3 regions of the Kitasatospora sp. NPDC051170 genome follow, and region 2 is predicted to be linked to each of the others. Evidence: riboswitches for the same ligand, from Rfam matches in the RefSeq annotation. Region 2 holds a riboswitch; each other region holds the start of a gene.

Region 1 (7,063 bases), on a different contig from region 2:
CCTCGACCCCGTACACGACCGACGTCACCGTGACCAACAACGGTGCGCCGATCAACGCGGCGATCAACCCCACCCTGCACTGGGGCAACGGCGCCGTCACCGCCCCGGTCAGCCTGAAGCTGGACGTCCTCCAGGGCGGCAGCTGGACCCCCGTCGCGGGCACCAACAGCACCTGGGCGCTGCCCGGCCTCACCGGCCTCGGCCAGGGCCAGAGCCAGACCTACAAGGTCCGCCTCTCCCTCGGCACCGGCGGTGCCTCGATCTTCGCCGCCGGCACCCTGAGCCTGCTCCCGAGCACCGGCCAGTTCCCCGTCGACACCGACATCACCGCCTCCGTCGCCGTCAACGCCCTCGGATAACACCAGCCCCACCCCGGCGCCCCGGACAGCCACGGCTGCCCGGGGCGCCGGCCGCTCCGAGCGGTGGCCGAAGACGACGGAGCGCCGCCCCGATCGACTCGGGACGGCGCTCCGGAACGAGGCGCGTGAGGTCAGTCCACCTCGGCCAGGACCTTCAAGGACGGCGGCTCGGCGAGCAGTTCGCCCGAGAGCTCGAGCGACCGCGCCAGGTGAGGGCTCGCCAGATGAGCATCGAGCGCCTCCCGGTCGGCCCACTCCTCCACGACCACCCAGGCCCGCGGATCCTCCGGGTCCACGTAGTTGCGGTAGGAGAGGCAGCCCGGCTCGGCCAGACTGGCCTCGGCCATCGACCGCGCCTGCGCCCGCATCCGGTCCTCCATCCCGGGCTTGGCCTTCAACACCGCGATCACGCTTATGGTCCTGGACAAGGTCTTCCGCTCACTTCCCGTGCTCCGACGCTGCGCTCGATCGTCAGTCAACCAGCGGTAGTTGGACCTTGTTCCCGGTCGGCCTTCAGAACCCCGTCGGCCGGCGCGGCGTGTACCCGCTCTCCAGGGCCTCGATCTCCGCCTCGTCGAGTCGCACGGCCAGGGCGGCCACCGCGTCGTCGAGGTGAGCCGGGCTGGTCGCTCCGATGACGGGTGCAGCGACGGTCGGGTTGCCGAGGACCCAGGCGAGGGAGACCTGAGCCATCGGGACCTCGCGCCGCGCCGCGATCCGCTGCACCGCATCGACGATCGGACGGTCGACGTCACCGAAGAACCGCCGGCCGACGGGATCGCTCGCCGAGCGGCTGGTCACCTGTCCGTAGGGCCGGGCCAGGCGCCCCGAGGCGAGCGGGCACCAGGGCAGGCTGGAGACCCCCTGATCCGCGAGCAGGGGGAACATCTCCCGCTCGTCCTCGCGCTGCACGAGGCTGTACTGGTTCTGCATCGACACGAACCTCGTCCGACCGTGCTGCGCGGCGGTGTGCTGCATCGTGGCGAACTGCCACGCCCACATGGACGAGGCGCCGATGTACCGGACCTTCCCGGCCGCCACCACCTGGTGGAGGGCTTCCATCGTCTCGTCGACCGGAGTTCCGGGGTCGAACCGGTGGATCTGGTAGAGGTCGATGTAGTCCGTGCCGAGGCGTGCGAGCGAGGCGTCGACCTGGTCGACGATCGCCCTGCGGGACAGCCCGGAGCCCCCGGGGCCGCCGTGCATCGGAAGCCCCACCTTGGTGGCGATGACGACGTCCTCCCGACGGGAGTACCTCCGCACCGCACGGCCGACGATCTCTTCCGACGTACCCCCGCCGTAGACGTTGGCGGTGTCCCACAGGGTGATGCCCAGTTCGACGGCCCGGCGGAACACCGGTGCCGCGGACTGCTCGTCCAAGGCCCAGGGGTGGACCTCCTGCCCCGGGCCCCCGAATCCCATGCAACCGAGCGCGATCCGGCTGACCTGCAGCTCGGTGCCTCCGAGCGGAACGTACTCCATCGTCGCCGTCCTCATGCCGGGTAGGGAGCGGCCTCGCGCGCCGACCGGAGCGCGCCCGCCCACCAGGCCAGCTGATCGAGCAGGGTCTTGGCGTACCCGGGTGCCTCGGAGTCGAGCGGGCGGCCGTCCTGCCAGGCCGTGAAGTAGTTCGGGAAGGCCAGACCGTCGCGAATCGTCACGGCGTGCAGCTCGGTCAGCACGTTCTCCAGATGCAGCACCGCGTGCCGGCCGCCCGCCGCGCCCCCGTAGCTGACGAAGGCCACGGGCTTGGCCGTCCACTGGGTGAAGTGCCAGTCGATGGCGGCCTTCAGCGAGGCGGGGTAGCTGTGGTTGTACTCCGGCGTGATCACGACGAACGCGTCGGCGGCCTCCAGCGCCGAGGTCAGCGGCGCCATACCGGCCGGACGGGGGTAGTCGTCGCCGGCGTACTTCGGCGACGCCGCGGGGAGCGCCAACGGGATGTCGATCTCGGCCAGATCCACGGTGTCGACCTCGAATCCGCCGTGGGTGCGGGCCTGTTCGCCGACCCACGAGGCCACCACCGGGCCGAACCGTCCCTCACGGACGCTTCCGACGATGATCAACAGCTTGGGGTTCTTCTTCTCCATGCCCACCACGATCGGGCCGGCCCGCAGCCTTAACCAGACCGGGCTCAGACCAGCCCCCGCAGGGCCACCCTGAGCACTCCGCGGCCGGCGGGCGGCCCCCTATGCTCGCAGCATGGGTACGCCGTTGGGGGACTTCATCCGGGCCAAGCGCGACAGCATCCAGCCGGAGTCGCTGGGACTGCCCGACCGCGGCCGTCGTCGTTCACCGGGTCTGCGACGCTCGGATCTCGCCGTGCGGGCCGGCATCAGCGTGGAATACCTGACCCGCATCGAGCAGGGCCGTGACCGCAATCCCTCCGTACCGATCGTGAACGCGCTCGCCGACGCACTCAGCCTCGACCCCGCGGAGCGAAACCACCTGCGCTACCTCGCCAAGATCACCGGCGGTGAGTGCGCCGCCCACACCCGGCCCGCGCCACCGCCCCGCGGCGTCCGGCCGACCGTCCTCGAAACGCTTCGCCTCCTCGAACCGGGAATCGCCGTGGTGACCAACCGGCTGGGCGACGTTCTCGCTCGCACCAGCGGCTACGAACTGGTGCTGGGCGCAAGCGGGTTCCTCGAGGCGGACGCCCCCAACCTCACCCGCTACGTCTTCACCGACCCCGGAGCCCGGACGTTCTTCGCCGACTGGGACGACGTTGCGGACGAACACGCCTTCGACCTCTGGCTCGGCCCGTCCATCGAGAACTCCGAGTGGCTCACCACCGAACTCGCGCCCGTCGCCGGGCCCGAGTTCACCGAACGCCTGAACCGTCACGCGGTTCCACGACGCGGCGTGCTCCGGCTCAACCACCCCTCCGGACAAGAACTCCGGCTCCTGCGCGAGACGCTCGAACTCTCCTCCGACGCCCAACAGCTGGTCGTCTTCCTCCCGGCGGACGAGGAGACGGCCCACGCCGTCGACCAACTCCGCCACCCGTCCCCCGGCCGGCTCCGGGCCATCTCGTAACACGCTCCGGCCACCGTCCGAAGGCAGTCGACGGGGTTGGGGGATCACCGGATCCCCCAACCCCGTCACACAGGCCAACTGTCAGTCAACCAGCGGCAGGTAGACCTTGTTCCCCTGGGCGGCGAACTCGGCGGACTTCTCGGCCATGCCCGCGAGGGCCTCGGCGTCGAAGTCGGTGTTCACGGCGGTGGAGCCGACGCCGTGTTCGTCGCGGATCTTCTGGGAGATCTTCATCGAGCAGAACTTCGGGCCGCACATGGAACAGAAGTGCGCGGTCTTGGCGGGTTCGGCGGGGAGGGTCTCGTCGTGGAAGTCGCGGGCGGTCTCCGGGTCGAGGGCCAGGTTGAACTGGTCCTCCCAGCGGAACTCGAAGCGGGCGTCGGAGAGGGCGTCGTCCCATGCCTGGGCGCCGGGGTGGCCCTTGGCGAGGTCGGCGGCGTGGGCGGCGATCTTGTAGGTGATCACGCCGGTCTTGACGTCGTCGCGGTTGGGCAGGCCCAGGTGCTCCTTGGGCGTGACGTAGCAGAGCATCGCGGTGCCCCACCAGGCGATCATGGCCGCGCCGATGCCCGAGGTGATGTGGTCGTAGCCGGGGGCGACGTCGGTGGCGAGGGGGCCGAGGGTGTAGAACGGCGCCTCGTCGCAGATCTCCTTCTGGAGGTCGATGTTCTCCTTGATCTTGTGCATCGGGACGTGGCCCGGGCCCTCGATCATGACCTGGACGTCGCGCTCGCGGGCGATGCGGCCGAGCTCGCCGAGGGTGGTCAGCTCGGCGAACTGGGCCTCGTCGTTGGCGTCGGCGATGGAGCCGGGGCGCAGCCCGTCACCGAGGGAGAAGGTGACGTCGTAGGTGGCCAGGATGTCGCAGAGTTCCTCGAAGTTGGTGTAGAGGAAGTTCTCCTGGTGGTGCGCCAGGCACCAGGCCGCCATGATGGAGCCGCCGCGCGAGACGATGCCGGTCTTGCGGCGCGCGGTGAGCGGGACGTAGCGCAGCAGCACGCCGGCGTGGACGGTCATGTAGTCGACGCCCTGCTCGCACTGCTCGATGACGGTGTCCCGGTACACCTCCCAGCTGAGCTCCTCGGCCTTGCCGTCGACCTTCTCCAGGGCCTGGTAGAGCGGCACGGTGCCGATCGGCACGGGGGAGTTGCGCAGGATCCACTCGCGGGTGGTGTGGATGTTGCGGCCGGTGGAGAGGTCCATGACGGTGTCGGCGCCCCAGCGGGTGGCCCAGGTCATCTTCTCCACCTCCTCCTCGATCGAGGAGGTGACGGCGGAGTTGCCGATGTTGGCGTTGATCTTCACCAGGAAGTTGGTGCCGATGATCGCCGGCTCGACCTCCGGGTGGTTCACGTTGACCGGGATGACGGCCCGGCCGCGGGCCACCTCGGCGCGCACGTACTCGGGCTCCAGGCCCTCGCGCAGGGCGACGAACTCCATCTCCGGAGTCACCACGCCCCGCCTGGCGTAGGCGAGTTGGGTGACGGCCGCGCCGTCGCGGCCGCGCAGCGGGCGGCGCGGGCGGCCGGGGAAGACGGCGTCGAGGTTGCGCAGGTCGCCGCCGCGCGGGGAGGTGTGCTTGATGCCGTCGTCCTCGGGACGCGCCTCGCGGCCGTCGTACTCCTCGACGTCGCCGCGCTGGCGGATCCAGGAGTCGCGCAGCGGCGGCAGGCCCCGCCGCACGTCGGGCTCGTAGGACGGGTCGGTGTACGGGCCGGAGGTGTCGTACAGCGGGACGGTCCGGCCGTTGGTGAGGACGACCTCGCGGTACGGGACGCGCAGGTCGGGGCGGGACCCTTCGCGGTGGGCCTTGCGCCAGGCCGGGGTGGGGTAGCCGCTGCGGGCGCTGTCGGGGGCGGTGGCGGGGGTGCCCTGGGCAGACTGCGGCTGTGCTTCGAACGTGGTCATCTGACCTCATACTCCCTACGCCGGCATTACCCGGTCAGGTTCCTGCGGTCGACGCAGCCGTCGGTCCGTCCGTCGACGTCCCGGTCAGCGCCCTCTCAGCCCGGTGCTCCGAGCTCCCGCGTCGCAGGCGGTGTTGCCTGCACATGACGCCCAACACCGTAGCGATCCGATCCCCGCAGGTCCAGACGGCGTCACCGACGGACACGGGGCCGAAAACACCCGGGGCCCGGCTCCCCGGGGTGCGGGGGCCGGGCCTCAGCGGCTCGGGCGTCGGGGCCGACGGCTCAGCTCCTGGCGGCCTTCTTCACCAGGATCACCACGGCGGCGGCGATGCCGACGACCACCAGCAGCTTGATGATGATGCTCAGTACGGCGCCGACGAAGCCGATGATGTTCCAGGCCAGCACCAGGACCAGCACCGGGATGACGATGTTGCGCACCCAGGAGGGCAGCGACTTCCAGAGCTCAGCCATGTCGGTTCCTCTTCTCCCCTCGGGCCGGCTGCCGTCCGGTGCCGCATCCCGCTCGCTTTCGGTACTTCGATCGTACGGTGACCCCTGCGCCGGAACGAGGCCCAACGGCCCGGAGAGAACCCCGAGATCACCCCGACCCCGACCCCCGGGGTCGCCCCCGAGAACCGCCCGCCCGAAGCCCGGAACAGGCCCCGGCCACGGCTCCGCGCAGGTCAGACCGGCCAGCGCTCCCCGCGCCAGGCCGCGTCCCAGAACATCCACTCGTAGCGCGAGGTCGTCGTGAAGTGCTCGACCACCCTGCGGCGTTCGGCCGGGGAGATCTCCTCGCCGAGCCGGTCGGTGAGCGCGAGCACCCGCCGCACCACGGACTGGAACGCCTCGTCCCCGTACGTGGAGATCCACTTGGCGTACAGCGGGTCGGGGGAGCCCTGGGCGAGCAGCGCCTCGCCGACGCGGGCGTAGATCCAGTAGCAGGGCAGCACCGCGCCGACCGCCTCGGCGAAGGAGCCGCCGTACACGGTGGCCAGCAGGTAGCTGGTGTAGGCCCGGGTGGTGGGCAGCACCGGCTCGGCGGCGGCCTGTTCGGCGCTGCCGCCGAAGGCGGTGAGGAACTCGGCGTGCATGCCCTGCTCGGCGGCGAGCGCGCCGATCGCGTCGTCCGCGAACGCCCGGACCTCCTCCTCGCCGGGCGCCTTGGCGGCGCAGACGGCGAGGGCGCGGGCGTAGTCGCGCAGGTAGTGCGAGTCCTGGACGACGAAGTGGCGGAACGCCTCCCGGGGGAGGGTGCCGTCGGTGAGGCCGCCGAGGAAGGGGTGGGCGAGGATCTCGGCGTAGATCGGCTCGATCGACGCCCAGAGCTCCTCGGTGAGACTGAGGTTGAGGCCGGGGCTGAGGCTGGGGCTGCTGCCGGTGCTGCGGGTCATGCCGGCAACCCTAGGAGGTCAGTCCTCGGGAGGCGAGAAGACCACCAGCACCCGCAGTTCCTCGGTGATGTGGTGGAAGCGGTGCGGGGTGCCGGCGGGCACGTACACGACGGTGCCGCGCCCGACCGTCGCGGTCTCGGCGCCCACGGTCAGCTCGGCCCGGCCGCTGATCACCTGGTAGATCTCGTCCTGGTCGTGCGCGGTCTGGGTGTCGGTCGCGCCGGGGGCGAGGGCGTACAGCCCGGCGGACATCCGCGGCTCGCGCAGGAAGCGCAGGTACGCGCCGTCGTTGGCCGCCCGTTCGTCGTCCAACTCGTCCAGCCGGAACAGCTTCACCGTCGTACCCCTCCGTTTCGCGCCC
Region 2 (7,063 bases):
ACATGTTCCCCTCGCTCTCGATCGTCCGGAGTCTCGCCTCCACCCGGGCCAGCCGCTGCTCGTCCACCGCGATGGCGGCGGCGAGTTCGGCCCTGCGCAGCCGCAGCATCCCGCGCAGCTCGGCGGTGTCCACCTGCTGGTCGAGCACCGCGCGCACCTGCTGCAGCGTGAAGCCGAGCTCCTTGAGCGCGATCACCCGGTTCAGCCGGGCGAGTTGGGCGGCCTCGTAGGAGCGGTACCCGCTGACGGGGTCGACCCGGGCGGGCCGCAACAGGCCGATCGCGTCGTAGTGGCGCAGCATCCGCACCGACACCCGGCCGTGGCTGGCGAAGTCTCCGATGTTCAACATGATGTCTCCACTCCACCGCCTCCCACGGTGTCAGGGTCAACACCGGCCGGCCGGAACCCCCCGGAAAACGCCGAGGGCGGGTGCCGAGTGGTCTCGGCACCCGCCCTGGGCCGGGTGTTCCCCGTCAGCGGAGAGCGTGGGATTCGAACCCACGGTGACGGGTCACGCCACGACAGTTTTCAAGACTGTTCCCTTAGGCCGCTCGGGCAGCTCTCCACAGGCGGAGGTCAGCCTAACGGGTCCGGCGGGGTTCGGTGCACACGGTTTCACCGGTGGTCACCGGGGGGCTCAGGCGTCGCCCTCGCGGGAGCCGAGGGTGACCTTGGTGTTGAAGGGCTGGCCGTTGCGGGTGTACTCGACGTCGACGGTCTCGCCGGGCTTGTGGGTCCAGATGCGGCTGACCAGGGCGGGGCCGTTCTCGATCGGTGCGCCGCCGAGCTTGGTGATGACGTCGCCGGGCTTGAGGCCGGCCTTGTCGGCGGCGCCGCCGGGGGTGACGGCGGACTGGCCCTGGATGTCGCGGGTCTGGATCTGCGCGCCGTCGCCCTTGTAGTCGTCGTTGCGCAGCACGTCGAGCTTGGCGTAGACGGGCTTGCCGGTCTTGATCAGGGTCTCGGCGACCCACTTGGCCTGGTTGATCGGGATGGCGAAGCCGAGGCCGATGCTGCCGGCCCGGCCGTTGGCGGAGGCGTTGGACTGGATCGCCGAGTTGATGCCCATCACCGCGCCGCTCGCGTCGAGCAGCGGGCCGCCGGAGTTGCCGGGGTTGATCGAGGCGTCGGTCTGCAGGGCGTTCATGTAGGAGGCCTGCGAGCCGGTCTCGTCGCCGGAGGCGACCGGGCGGTCCTTGGCGCTGACGATGCCGCTGGTGACGGTGGACTCCAGGCCGTACGGCGCACCGATGGCGATGGTGGTGTCGCCGACGTTGACCTTGTCGGAGTCGGCCAGCGGGAGCGGCGTCAGCTTGCCCTTGGGCGGGTTGTCGATCTTGATGACGGCGACGTCGTAGCCGGAGGCGTTGCCCAGCACCGAGGCGCTGTAGGAAGTGCCGTCCGCGAACTTGACGGTCAGTTTGCCGCCGGAGCCCTGGAGGGTCGGCGCGACCACGTGGTTGTTGGTGAGGATGTGGCCCTCGGTGTCGAAGACGAAGCCCGTGCCGGTGCCGGACTCGCCGTTGCCCACGGCCTTGATGGTGACGACGCTGGGCAGCGCCTTCTGCGCGATCCCGGCGATCGAGCCGGCGGCGGGCTCGTTCTTCTGGGTGTTGCCGGCCTGGATGGTGGTGCTGCGGTGGTCGTTCGCGCTGCTGCTCGTGCTGTCGTCGTGCCGGGCGACGGTCACGCCGACGGCGCCGCCGGCCACACCGGCGACCAGGGCGACGGCGGCGATCAGGGCCACCAGTCCGCCGCGCTTCCTGCCCGGGGCCTTCGGGCCCTGCGGGCCGCCGGGGTACTCGGCCGGGTAGCCGAGCGGGCCCTGCGGGCCGCCGGGGTGGCCCGGACCGCCGACGGTGGCGTCGGGGCCGGCGCCCCAGCCGCCGAGCGGCTGGCCGGAGCCGAAGGGGTGGTGGGCGTGCGCGGCGGGCGCGCCGGGGGCTACGGGGGCCACGGGCGCGGTGCCGTACGGCTCCTGCGCGCCGGCGGCCGGGACGCCGTGGGTCGGGGTGGCGTACGGGTTGCCGACCGGCGGCAGCACCGGCGCGGCCTGGGCGGGGGCGGCGGGCGCCGCAGGGGCGGCGGGCGGCAGGACGGGCGGGGGCGCGTCGAGGTAGCCGGTGGCCGGGTCGACGCCGGGCTCGGCAGCGGCGGCCGCAGCGGGCGCCTCCGGCGCGGAGACCTTGGTGAAGGCCACGGTGGGCTTGTGCCCGCCGTCGGCCGGAGCGACGTCGGCGACGTCGGCGGCCTCAGCGGCGGCGGCGGCATCGGCCGCCGCCGGGTCCGGGACCCGGCTGAACACCATGGTCGCCTTGTGCCCACCGTCCTCGGCGGGCTCGACGCCCTCGGCCACGGGCTCGGCCACGGCCTCAGCGGCGGCATCGGCCGCCGCCGGGTCCGGGACGCGGCTGAACGCCATGGTCGGCTTGTGCTCGCCCTGCGCAGGGGCGTCGGAATTGCGACCGTCCGCTCCCGGGCCGCCCGAGGGCTGCTCCCCCTGCGGCCCGGTGGGCCCAACCTCGCGCTCGGTGCTCACGGACGACCTCCATAGCTGACAGAACCAAGGACCATAGTTTTTCGCACCGGCGATTCGATCGCCGTAAGGACCCCGCTGAAGAACGCATAAGAATCCTTAACCGCCACCGACCTGCAGGGACGGAGGACCGGCGGCCGGAGGTTCCCCCCACCCCCGCCGGAACCGTCCGTGATGCGGACCGCGCACCCCCTGGCCTTGGCGTTCACCCCTCTGCCGGTTAGCCTGTCGCTCCACGAACTGACACGCGGGAGCTTGGACCCACCAGGCTGAGAGTGCGCATGTCGACCGTACGCCACAGCACCGTCGGCGAACCGTCGAGGGGGCGCTGACCGCCGGAACCTGTCCGGGTAATGCCGGCGTAGGGAGTATCGGCCATGCCGCCTGCTTCGTCATCCTCTTCCCCCGACGCGCCCTCGTCCGGGGATCTCCCCGAATCCCCCGCCGCGACGGCGGTCCTGGAACGCCCCGAGCACGTCGAGGCCCCGCTCGTCCTGGACACCGAGCCGCCGCGCACGCTGCGTTTCCGGGACCACTTCGCGCTCTGGATGAACCTGGGCGTCAGCCTGATCGGCTTCTCCACCGCCGCCACCGTGCTCGGCGCCAAGGGCAGCGAGCTGTCCCTGGCCGCCGCGGTGACCGCGATCCTCGTCGGTACGGCCGTCGGCACCGCGATGCTCGGCGTGGCCGCGCTGATCGGCGCCCGCACCGGCGCGCCCGCGATGGCGGGCCTGCGCGGCCTGTTCGGCACCCGGCTGTCGTACCTGCCGACGGTGCTGAACATCGTCCAGTGCCTCGGCTGGGGCGTGTTCGAGCTGCTGACCATCGCGGCGGGCGCGCAGACCGTCGCGCACACCGACGGCTACCGCTGGCTGTTCGTCCTGCTCGCGGGCGCGCTGACCACCGCGCTGACGATCTGGCCGCTGGGCTCGATCGCGGTGCTGCGCCGCTTCGTGGCCGGGGCCGTGGCGGTGGCGATGGTGTACCTGACCGTCCAGCTGGGCCGTCAGGGCGTGCCGGACCCGGGCGCCGGCAACTGGCACGGCTTCCTCGGCGCCACGGACGCGATGATCGCGGTGTCGATCTCCTTCGTCCCGCTGGCCGCCGACTACACCCGGCACTCGCGCACCCCGCGCTCGGCGTTCTGGGGCAGCTTCTCCGGCTACACGATCGCCCAGGTCTGGTGCTACGTGCTCGGCCTGATGGCGCTGCTGCAGTCGGACGGCGACCCGAACCGCATCTTCGACTCCTTCCTCGGCGTCTGGGCGGGCTGGCTGTTCCTGCTGGTGCTGGTGCTGCGCGAGACCGACCAGTCCTTCGCCAACGTGTACTCGACGGCGATGTCGGTGCAGAACCTGCTGCCGAAGGTGGACCGCCGGGTGCTCAGCGGCGGCATCGGCGTGCTGATCACCGTGCTGGCGCTGCGGATCGACCGCTTCACCGACACCTACAGCAACTTCCTGGGCCTGATCGGCTCGGTGTTCGTGCCGCTGCTGGCGGTCCTGGCCGTGGACTACTTCCTCGGCGCCGGCCGCCACGGCTGGAACCTCTCCGCCGACGCGCCCTCGCGCTGGCTGATGCTGCTGCCGTGGCTGCTGGGCTTCGCCGTCTACCAGTTCATCGCGCCGACCCAGGTCGCCGACTGGTGGACGGACTTCTGGACCTCGGCCCGGGAGACCCTGCACTTCACCCCGCAGGAGTGGACCTCCGCCTCGCTGGCCGCCTTCCTGGTGCCGGCCCTGGTCACCTGGGCGCTCACCCCGCTCACCCGCCGCACCGCGCGCTGATCCGCCCGCCGAGCCGTACGGGAGCGACGCGGAGGCGAAGACGGCCCCCCGGATTGGGACCGTCTTCGCCTCCGCGTCACTTCGGCCGCCTATCGTTATGGCCGTGACCAGCCAAGACCTGCCCTCGGCGGCCGCGCGCTCCGCGCAGCCCGTCCAGGTGATCGCCCACCGCGGTTCCTCCCACGCCCTGCCCGAGCACACCCTCGCGGCCTACCGGCGCGCGCTCGACGAAGGCGCCGACGCGGTCGAGTGCGACGTCCGGGTCACCGCCGACGGCGAACTGGTGTGCGTGCACGACCGCCGGATCAGCCGCGTCTCCAACGGCCGCGGCACCGTCTCCGCGATGACCCTCGCCGAGCTGGAGGCGTACGACTTCGGCGCCTGGAAGACCGGCCGCCCCAGCATCGACCCCGAGGTGCGCGGCGTGCTGCGCCTGGAGCGCCTGCTGGAGCTGGTCGTGGACAGCGGCCGCCCGGTGGACCTGGCGATCGAGACCAAGCACCCGGTGCGCTTCCGCGGCCGCGTCGAGGCCGAGCTGCTGCGGATGCTGGAGCGGTTCAAGATCGGCGCCGTCCAGGAGAACGACCGCCCGTCCGCCCGGATCATGAGCTTCTCCTCGATCGCGCTGAACCGGGTGGCCGCCGCCGCGCCGGACTACCGCCGGGTCTTCCTGATCGAGCGGATGCTGCCGCTGATCGGCCGGCTGCGCGAAGGTCAGCCGCTGCCGGGCGGGGCGCGGATCGCCGGCCCGGGCATCGACCTGATCAAGGCCAAGCCGGACCTGGTGCCGCGGCTGCGCGAGCTGGGGCACGAGGTGCACGTCTGGACGGTGGACGAGCTCGCCGACGTCGACCTGTGCCTGGAACTGGGCGTGTCGGCGATCATCACCAACCGCCCGGCGGAGGTTCTGGCCCACCTCGGCCGCTGACACCCGCGCCGGCCCCACCGGCCCCACCGGTTCCGCCGCCTCACCGGCTCCACCGGCCCCACCGGTTCCCGAGCGTCCCGTGGTTCCTGAGCGTTCTGTTCGGCAATCAAACCTTCCGGGCCCGTTATTGCCGGAATTCTTGCGCGCGGGCGACGGAGGGTGAGCGGTGAATGACCTCCGGTTCACCGTTCGTCGCAGTACTCGAAATGGACTCGCGGGATCGCCGAGGGGCTGTTTCCGACGCATTACCAAGGGGCATCTCTCCCTCGGCAAACGCTGAAGGAGGTCCGGGGGTGGCGTTGATGGTGGCGCGCGAAGTGCCGACTTCATCGACCATGGCGGTGCCGCACGGCCCAGCGAGTGTCGGGGTCGCACGGCGCCGGCTGCGTCGAGATCTGGGCGACCGGCAGATACCTGAACCGGTCATCGATGATGCCGTTCTGATCCTTTCCGAACTGTTGAGCAATGCGTGTCGGTACGCCCGTCCGCTCGGCCCGCTCCCGGCCCTGGGCCGGGGCGCCCGGGCCGAGGTGGTCGACCAGGTGCTCGTCGGCGTCCCCACGAGGACGCGGCCCGGGCGGGACGAGGCGGAGAGCGCGGCCGAGCACCGGGACGAGCCGGACGGCGGCGTGCTGGTGCGCTGGCAGATGCACGCCGACGGCGTGCTCACCCTGGAGGTCACCGACGGCGGCGCGGCCACCCGGCCGCTTCCGGCCAACCCCTCGCTGACCTCGCGCGGCGGCCGCGGCCTGAGCATCGTCGACCAGCTGGCCAGCGACTGGGGCGTGCGTGACGCGCCGGGCGAGGTGACGGTCTGGGCGGCGCTGCCCGCCCGTGCCCGGCACGCCCGGCGCACCCCCGAGGGCGACGCGCGCAGCGCGTGAGCCGAGGGTGGAAAGGGCGCGTGCCGCCGGGCGCGCGCCCCCTTGCGTACCGGGCCCGCGCGGGCGCGTTCCCGTGCGCACGGAATACGTCAGTAGGCTCTCCGGGATCAGAACCACCGTCCCCGGGAGAGCCGCACCATGGGCAAGAAGGCCGCCAAGAAGGCGCCGCAGCGTCAGTCCACCACCGCCGTCACGGGCGAGGTCCCCGTGGTGGGGGCCCGCGAAGCCTGCCCCTGCGGCTCGGGCCGCCGGTACAAGGCGTGCCACGGCCGGGAGGCCTCGCACGCCGTCCAGGAGCTGGTGCACCGTCCGTTCGAGGGCCTGCCGGGCGAGGCCGACTGGGTCGCGCTGCGCGAGCTGGTGCCCGCCGCCACGGTGCCGCTGACCCTGGCCGCGGGCGTGGCCGAGGGCGCCACCGGTGACGTCCCGTCGGTGACCCTGGCGACCGTCCTGCCGCTGGCCTGGCCCGCCCTGCGCCGCCAGGACGGCTCGATCCTGCTCGGCCTGCAGACCCAGTCCTCCTCCGGCGACCTCAGCCGCGACCTGGCGGACGCCCTGGAGCTGGCCCTGGCCACCGAGCCCGGCTCCCCCGTCCCCGCCCGCCGGACCGTCCCGGGCGGCCGCCGCCTGCAGGACCTGCTGGACGCCTCCGCCGCCTTCGCGCCCGTCGTCCACACCGGCTTCGAGTTCTGGCTGGAGGACGCCGAGACCGCCACCGGCGAGGTCGCCGCCTCCCTGGAGCGCGCCAACGCCTCGGCCATCCCGACCGAGAAGCTGGGCAGCGTCGACTCCGCCTACTGGTGCGGCACCCCGGACAAGAACCACCTGCGCTGGGTGATGACCGTCCCCGAGGAGCAGCTGCTCGACGCGCTGGCCCGGCTGAACGCCGCCGGCGACGCCTCGCTCGGCGCGGACACCCGCCTCGTCG
Region 3 (7,063 bases), on a different contig from region 2:
AGGCGAAGGCCACTATGGCGTCCAGCGCCGGGGCGACGGCGGGGGCGACCAGCGAGGGGGCGGGGACGTCCTCGTGCAGGTGCTTGTACATGACGGCGACGGGGTTGTCGCCGGTGTGCGGGCGGCGGCCGGTGAGCATCTCGTACAGCAGGATGCCGGAGGCGTAGACGTCCACCCGCTGGTCGGTGGGGGCGTCCGGGAGGATCTGCTCGGGGGCCAGGTAGGAGACGGTGCCGAGGACGGTGCCGCCGGTGGAGGTGGTCACCGAGGTGGGGGCGCCGTCCGCGGTGCCGAGCACCCGGACGAGGCCGAAGTCGGCGACCTTGACCAGGCCGCCGTCGGTGATCAGCACGTTCTCCGGCTTGACGTCCCGGTGGACCAGCCCGGCGCGGTGGGCGGCGCCGAGGGCGGCGAGCACCGGCTCCAGGACGTCCAGGGCGGCGCGCACCGACAGGGCGCCGCGGTCGCGCAGCAGGTCGCGCAGGGTGCGGCCGGGGACGTACTCCATGGCGAGGAAGGTGTTCCCGCCGTCCGCGCCCTGGTCGAAGACGTTCACCACGTTGGGGTGGGTGAGCCGGGCGATCGCCTTGGCCTCGCGGATGAAGCGGGCGGTGAATCCCTCGTCGCCGGCCAGCTGCGGGTGCATCACCTTGAGGGCGACGACCCGGTCGAGCCGGGTGTCGGTGCCCTTGTAGACGGTGGACATCCCGCCTGCGGCGATGCGCTGCTCGACCCGGTAGCGGCCGTCGAGCAGGGTACCGATCAGGGGGTCGTGCATTCCCGTGTCCACCCGGGGGAGTCTAGTGGCGCGCTCGGAGCCCGGACCCGGAGGGCGCCGCCTCCGGGACCGGGTTGTGACATGCGTGACGTGGCCGGGTGGCCTCGCTAGAACGCGGGCCGCTCCCGGGTGTCGAGGTCCGCGCGGCCGGCCATCGCGGAGGACGCCTCCGCGTGGAAGCGGCGCGGGATGCGGCCGGCCCGGTGGGCCAGGCGTCCGGCCTCGGCGGCGTGCCGCATGGCCTCGGCCATCAGGACCGGGTCCTGCGCGCGGGTCACCGCGGAGGCGAGCATCACCGCGGAGCAGCCCAGCTCCATCGCCAGGGCCACGTCGGAGGCGGTGCCGGCGCCCGCGTCCAGGACGACGGGGACGGTTGCGGCCTCGACGATCAGCTGGAAGTTGTGCGGGTTGCGGATGCCCAGGCCCGAGCCGATCGGCGAGCCCAGCGGCATGATCGCCGCGCAGCCGACGTCCTCCAGCTTGCGGGCCAGCACCGGGTCGTCGTTGGTGTACGGCAGGACGGTGAAGCCGTCGTCGACGAGGGTCTCGGCGGCGTCCAGCAGCTCGATCGGGTCCGGCAGGAGGGTGCGCTCGTCGGCGATCACCTCCAGCTTCACCCAGTCCGTGCCCAGCGCCTCGCGGGCCAGGCGGGCGGTCAGCACCGCCTCGCCGGCGGTGAAGCAGCCGGCCGTGTTGGGCAGGACGCGGATGCCGTTGCGGGTCAGCACGTCCAGGACGGAGCCCTGGGTGGTGGCGTTCACCCGGCGCATCGCGACGGTGGTCAGCTCGGTGCCCGAGGCGAGCAGGGCGCGCTCCAGGACCTCCAGGCTGGGGGCGCCGCCGGTGCCCATGATCAGCCGGGAGGAGAAGGTCGCCCCGGCGATGGTCAGCAGGTCGTCGGCCATCGGTCAGCCTCCCTGGACGGCGGTGAGGATCTCGATCCGGTCGCCGCTGCTCAGCGGCGTTCCGGACCACGAACTGCGCGGCACCACGGCCTCGTTGAGCGCGGCGGCGACGCCGGTGTTGGCGGCGCTGACGGTGGCCACCACCTGGGCGAGGGTGGTGGCGGCGGGCAGCGTGCGGGGCTCGCCGTTGACGGTCAGGGCGATGTCGGTGGAGGTGGTCTCGGTCATGCGGCGGCCTTCGTGGCGAAGCGGGTGGGGGTGAACGGCAGTGCCAGGTCCGGGAGTTCGCCCGTGGCCAGGTACGCGCCGAGGAGGTCGGCGGTCACCGGGGTGAGCAGCACGCCGTTGCGGTGGTGGCCGGTCGCGGCGACCAGGCCGGGCAGGGAGGTCGGGCCGAGCAGCGGGGCGTTGTCGGGCGAGCCCGGGCGCAGGCCCGCGGCCGTCTCCACGAGCGGGAGTTCGGTGATGCCCGGGACCAACTCGTGGGCGTCGCGCAGGAGTTCGTACACCCCGCCGGCGGTGACGGTGGTGTCGTAGCCCTGCTCCTCACTGGTCGCGCCGATCACCAGCTCGCCGTCCTCGCGCGGGACGACGTACAGGTGCTGCCCGCGCACCACCGCGCGGACGTTGCGGGAGAGGAAGGGCCGGTACGCCTCCGGGATCCGCAGGCGCAGGATCTGGCCCTTCACCGGGCGGATCGCGGGCAGCACGCCCTCGGGCAGGCCCGGCAGCCGGTGGCTCCGCGCTCCTGCGGCCAGGACGACCTGATCGGCGGTGATGCTCTCGCCGGTGCTCAGCCGGGCGCCGGTCGCGCGCCCGTCCCCGACGAGCAGTTCGAGGGCCTCGGCCCGGTGGAGCAGGACGTTCGCGCCCTCGCAGGCGAAGGTCAGGGCCCTGAGCAGGCGGCGGGGGTCGACCTGGTGGTCCTCGGCCACGTGCAGACCGCCGCGCACGCCGGGGGCGAGCATCGGCTCCAGCTTCCTGGCCTCGCGGCCGGTGAGCCAGGTGGAGTCCAGGCCGAGGCGCAGGTGGAAGGCGTGCAGCTCGCGCAGTTCCTCGCGGTCGTCGGAGTCCAGCGCGACGGCGATCGTGCCGCAGCGGCGGTAGCCGGTGTCCAGGCCCCCGCTCGCCTCCGACAGCTCGGCGGCGAAGGCCGCGTACCGCTCGTTGGAGGCCATGCCCAGGCGCAGCAGCGGCTCCTCGCCGTACTGGAGCTCGGTGACCGGGGCGAGCATCCCGGCCGCGACCCCGGCGGCGCCGTGGCCGTGCGAGGGGTCCACCACGACCACGTTCCCCGCCCCGCGCTGCGCCGCGCGCCAGGCGACGGCGAGGCCGATGACGCCCCCGCCGATGACCAGGACCTCCGTGTGGGCACCCGGTAGCAAGCGTGACAAAGCTGCTCTCTCCCTTCGCCGGTATGACCCGGATCAGGTTCGGACGGTCGCAGGCCGTGCCAGCCCGCCTCTCAGCCCGGTGCGCCGGGCTCCCGTGTGTGCCCCCACCTTAACTCCGGGGCGTCATCGGACCGAAGGCCCGTACGCAGGGTGGGACGGAGCCCTGAGTACAGTGACGGGCGTGGCAGAGCTGAGCGGAACTGAGCGGGTGGCGGTCGTCGTCGGTGCCGGGCTGGCCGGGGCGCAGTGCGCCCTGAAGCTGCGGCAGGGCGGCTGGCGGGGGCGGGTCGTGCTGGTCGGCGAGGAGCCGCACGCGCCGTACGACCGGCCGCCGCTGTCCAAGGACGTCCTGCTGGGCAAGGCCGACACCACCACCCTGGACGTGGACTACGAGGGCCTCGGCATCGAGCTGCTCCTCGGCCGCCGCGCCACCGGCCTCACTCCCGGCTCCCTGGCCCCCGGAACCCTGACCCCCGGCTCTCTGGCCCCCGGAACCCTGACCCCCGGAACCCTGCACACCGACGCCGGGGACCTGTCGTACGACGCCCTGGTGATCGCCACCGGCGCCGTCCCGCGCGCCCTGCCCGGCGCCGAGCGGGCCCACCTGCTGCACACCCTGGACGACGCGCTGGCGCTGCGGGCGCTGCTGCGCCCCGGCCGCCGGCTGGTGCTGGTCGGCGCGGGCTGGATCGGCGCCGAGGTGGCCACCGCCGCCCGCCAGGCCGGCTGCGAGGTGACGGTGGTCGAGGCCGGAGCGGCCCCGCTGCCGGGCGCCCTGCCCGCGGAGATCGGCCGGGCGATGGCCCCCTGGTACGCCGAGGCCGGGATCGACCTGCGCTGCGGTGTCGGCGTGGAGGCCGTGGAGGCGGGCTCGGTCCGGCTGGCGGACGGTTCGCACCTGCCCGCCGACGAGGTCGTCGTCGGCATCGGCGCCCGGCCCGCGACCGGCTGGCTGGCCGGCTCCGGCGTCGAGCTGGACGCGAGTGGCGCGATCGTCGTGGACGGGCGGCTGCGCACCGGCGTGCCCGGCGTCCACGCGGCGGGGGACTGCGTCAGCTACCCCTCCGCCCGCTCCGGCGCCCGGCTGGCCGTCCAGCACTGGGACCACGCGCTGCAGTCCGGCGGCGCGGTGGCCGCCGCGCTCCTCGGCCTCGGGCTCGGGCTCGGCGAGGACGCGGCGCCGTACGACCCGGTGCCGTACTTCTGGTCCGAGCAGTTCGGCCGGATGGTCCAGTACGCGGGCCGGCACACCGAGGGCGACGAGCTGCTATGGCGGGGGAGCCCGGAGGACGGCTCCTGGTCGGTGCTGTGGCTGCGCGGGGGCGTGCCCAGCGCCCTGCTGGCCGTGGACCGGCCGCGCGACCTCGCCCAGGGGCGCAAGCTCATCGAGCGCGGCGCCGTACTGGACCCGGCCCTCGCGGCGGACCCCTCCGTGGCGCTCAAGGGGGCCACCGTTTAGCTCCGGACGGCGCGGAGGTGGCAGTCTGGTGGCGTGAGCGAGATCGAAAGCAAGATTGAAACCCTGGTCCCCGAGTGGATGTACCTCCCCGACATCTCGGAGCAGTGGGGGGTGCTGGTCACCGAGGTCCGGGACATGGTCAGGAAGCGTGAGCTGATCGCGGTCCGCCGGGGCCCCAACAAGTCGCTGCAAGTCCCTGCCGCGTTCATCGACGGCCCGGGGCTGGTCAAGCACCTGTCCGGCACCCTGAACCTGCTGCGCGACTGCGGGTACAGCGACGAGGAGATCCTGGAGTGGCTCTTCACCGAGGACCCGTCGCTGCCCGGTAGCCCGATCCAGGCGCTGCGGGAGAACCGCGGCACCGAGGTCAAGCGCCGTGCCCAGGCGATGCTGATCTGATGGCGGCGGACACGCGGCGTGCGCGGCTGGCGGACGCCCGGCTCTACCTGTGCACGGACGCCCGCCGCGCGCAGGGCGACCTGGTCGACTTCCTGGACGAGGCGCTGGCCGGCGGGGTGGACGTCGTCCAGCTCCGCGACAAGGGCCTGGAGGCCAAGCAGGAGCTGGAGGCCCTGGAGGTCTTCGCCGACGCCTGCCACCGCCACGGGAAGCTGCTGGCCGTCAACGACCGCGCCGACGTCGCCCACGCGGCCCGGCCGGACGTGCTGCACCTCGGCCAGGACGACCTGCCGGTGGCCGCCGCCCGGGCGATCCTCGGCGACGACGTGCTGATCGGGCGCTCCTGCCACGCCGAGTCCGAGGTGGACGCGGCGATCGCCGAGCCGGGTGTGGACTACTTCTGCACCGGCCCGGTCTGGCCGACCCCGACCAAGCCGGGCCGCCCGGCGCCGGGCCTCGGCCTGGTCTCGTACGCGGCGAAGCAGGCCACCGACCGGCCGTGGTTCGCCATCGGCGGGATCGACCTCGGCAACCTGGACGAGGTCCTGGAGGCCGGCGCCCGCCGGATCGTCGTGGTCCGGGCCCTCACCGCGGCCGAGGACCCCCGGGCCGCGGCCGCCGAGCTCGCCCGCCGGGTGCGCGCGGCGGTCTGACCGTACGACCGCGGAGGCTTCCGCCGTCCGCCTGTCCGTACGTCTCAGTACTTGCGGACGGTGGAAGCCTCCGCCAGCGCCAGCAGCACCTCGCGGGCCTTCTCGTCGGCGAGCGGCGCCGCCGCCAGCGCGGCCAGGGCCTCGCGCATCAGCTCGGAGATCCGCTGCTCCACCAGCTCGGCCGCGCCGCTGCGCTCCACCAGTTCCCGCAGCCCGGCGACCTCGGCCGCGGCCAGGTCCGGCGCGCCGAGGCGCTCGTCCAGGTGACGGGCGTCGGCGGCGGGCAGGGCGCGCATCGCGTGGGCGACGAGCAGGGTGCGCTTGCCCTCGCGCAGGTCGTCCCCGGCGGGCTTGCCGGTGACGGCCGGATCCCCGAAGACGCCGAGCAGGTCGTCGCGCAGCTGGAACGCCTCGCCCAGCGGCAGCCCGAACGCGCCGAGCGCCTCGACCAGGTCGGGCCCGGCCCCGGCGAGCAGCGCGCCGACCTGCAGGGGGCGCTCGATGGTGTACTTCGCTGACTTGTAGTGCAGGACGGTCCGCGCGCGCTCCAGCGCGCCCTCGTCGGCCGAGTCCCCGGCCACCGGCTCCAGCACGTCCAGGTACTGGCCGACCATGACCTCGGTGCGCATCAGGTCGAACACCGGCTTGGCGGCGAGGACGGCGGCCGGCTCCAGACCCGAGCGCAGGAACAGCTCGTCGCACCAGATCAGCAGCAGGTCGCCCAGCAGCACCGCCGCCGAGGCGCCGTACTGCTCGCGGTCGCCGCGCCAGCCGCGCTCGCGGTGCAGGGCCTCGAAACGGCGGTGGACGGAGGGCAGGCCCCGCCGGGTGTCGCTGCGGTCCATCAGGTCGTCGTGGACCAGGGCGCTGGCCTGGAGCAGCTCCAGGGCCGCGGCCGCGTGGGCGATCCCCTCGGCGGCGGCGGACCCGCCGGCGGCGCGCCAGCCCCAGTAGCAGTAGGCGGGGCGCAGCCGCTTGCCGCCGTCCAGCAGGAAGTCGCGCAGGGCGTCGGCGGCGGGGGCCAGCTGGGGCGAGATCCCGTCGAGCAGGGCGGACTGGCCGTCCATGAACGCGGCGAGGGCGCCGTTGACGCGCGTGCGGACGTCCTCCACGTCAATGGGGTTGGCCGGCCGGGTGCTGGACGAGGTCACGATGAGGCTCCGCTGTTTCGCTGGGATGCGGCAAGCCTAGCCGGGGTACTGGGAACAGACGTGCGAGCCGAGGTCCAGCGCCCGTCTCACTTCGTGGGACCCTCTTGTGACGCCCCGGTCACCGACCGATAACCTGCCATCATGGCACTCGGTATCGCTTCCACCAGAACGGACCGCGCACAGACGGTCCGCGAGCTCCTGGCGGCCGGAAAGCGGTCATTCTCCTTCGAGTTCATGCCCCCTCGCACCGAGATCGGTGAGCACAGGCTCTGGGACGCCATCCGCCGTCTCGAACCGCTCGACCCGAACTTCGTCTGCATGACG

Evidence for each region. Region 2 has a riboswitch for thiamine pyrophosphate ahead of ACIBCA_RS15930 (purine-cytosine permease family protein). Riboswitches for the same ligand answer to the same signal wherever they lie in the genome.
Region 1: linked by a shared signal. The riboswitch ahead of thiC (phosphomethylpyrimidine synthase ThiC) and the one ahead of ACIBCA_RS15930 (purine-cytosine permease family protein) in region 2 are both predicted to bind thiamine pyrophosphate.
Region 3: linked by a shared signal. The riboswitch ahead of thiO (glycine oxidase ThiO) and the one ahead of ACIBCA_RS15930 (purine-cytosine permease family protein) in region 2 are both predicted to bind thiamine pyrophosphate.

Annotation. Positions count from the first base shown of each region.
Region 1 is NZ_JBITFA010000005.1:90,093-97,155, reverse strand. It holds gene ACIBCA_RS13530 (hypothetical protein) at 1-359, shown strand, start outside; gene ACIBCA_RS13525 (putative quinol monooxygenase) at 491-769, opposite strand; gene ACIBCA_RS13520 (aldo/keto reductase) at 873-1,841, opposite strand; gene ACIBCA_RS13515 (NADPH-dependent FMN reductase) at 1,853-2,449, opposite strand; gene ACIBCA_RS13510 (helix-turn-helix domain-containing protein) at 2,562-3,398, shown strand; gene thiC (phosphomethylpyrimidine synthase ThiC) at 3,480-5,306, opposite strand; TPP riboswitch at 5,302-5,436, opposite strand; gene ACIBCA_RS13500 (DUF5326 family protein) at 5,591-5,779, opposite strand; gene tenA (thiaminase II) at 5,992-6,702, opposite strand; gene ACIBCA_RS13490 (cupin domain-containing protein) at 6,721-7,038, opposite strand.
Region 2 is NZ_JBITFA010000006.1:221,476-228,538, forward strand. It holds gene ACIBCA_RS15915 (MerR family transcriptional regulator) at 1-349, opposite strand, end outside; tRNA gene ACIBCA_RS15920 (tRNA-Ser) at 478-565, opposite strand; gene ACIBCA_RS15925 (S1C family serine protease) at 638-2,539, opposite strand; TPP riboswitch at 2,774-2,921, shown strand; gene ACIBCA_RS15930 (purine-cytosine permease family protein) at 2,914-4,323, shown strand; gene ACIBCA_RS15935 (glycerophosphodiester phosphodiesterase family protein) at 4,427-5,251, shown strand; gene ACIBCA_RS15940 (ATP-binding protein) at 5,554-6,135, shown strand; gene ACIBCA_RS15945 (DUF5926 family protein) at 6,274-7,063, shown strand, end outside.
Region 3 is NZ_JBITFA010000011.1:216,338-223,400, reverse strand. It holds gene pknB (Stk1 family PASTA domain-containing Ser/Thr kinase) at 1-790, opposite strand, end outside; gene ACIBCA_RS23620 (thiazole synthase) at 886-1,683, opposite strand; gene thiS (sulfur carrier protein ThiS) at 1,687-1,911, opposite strand; gene thiO (glycine oxidase ThiO) at 1,908-3,077, opposite strand; TPP riboswitch at 3,071-3,183, opposite strand; gene ACIBCA_RS23605 (NAD(P)/FAD-dependent oxidoreductase) at 3,250-4,536, shown strand; gene ACIBCA_RS23600 (Rv2175c family DNA-binding protein) at 4,570-4,935, shown strand; gene thiE (thiamine phosphate synthase) at 4,935-5,588, shown strand; gene ACIBCA_RS23590 (polyprenyl synthetase family protein) at 5,633-6,739, opposite strand; gene metF (methylenetetrahydrofolate reductase [NAD(P)H]) at 6,881-7,063, shown strand, end outside.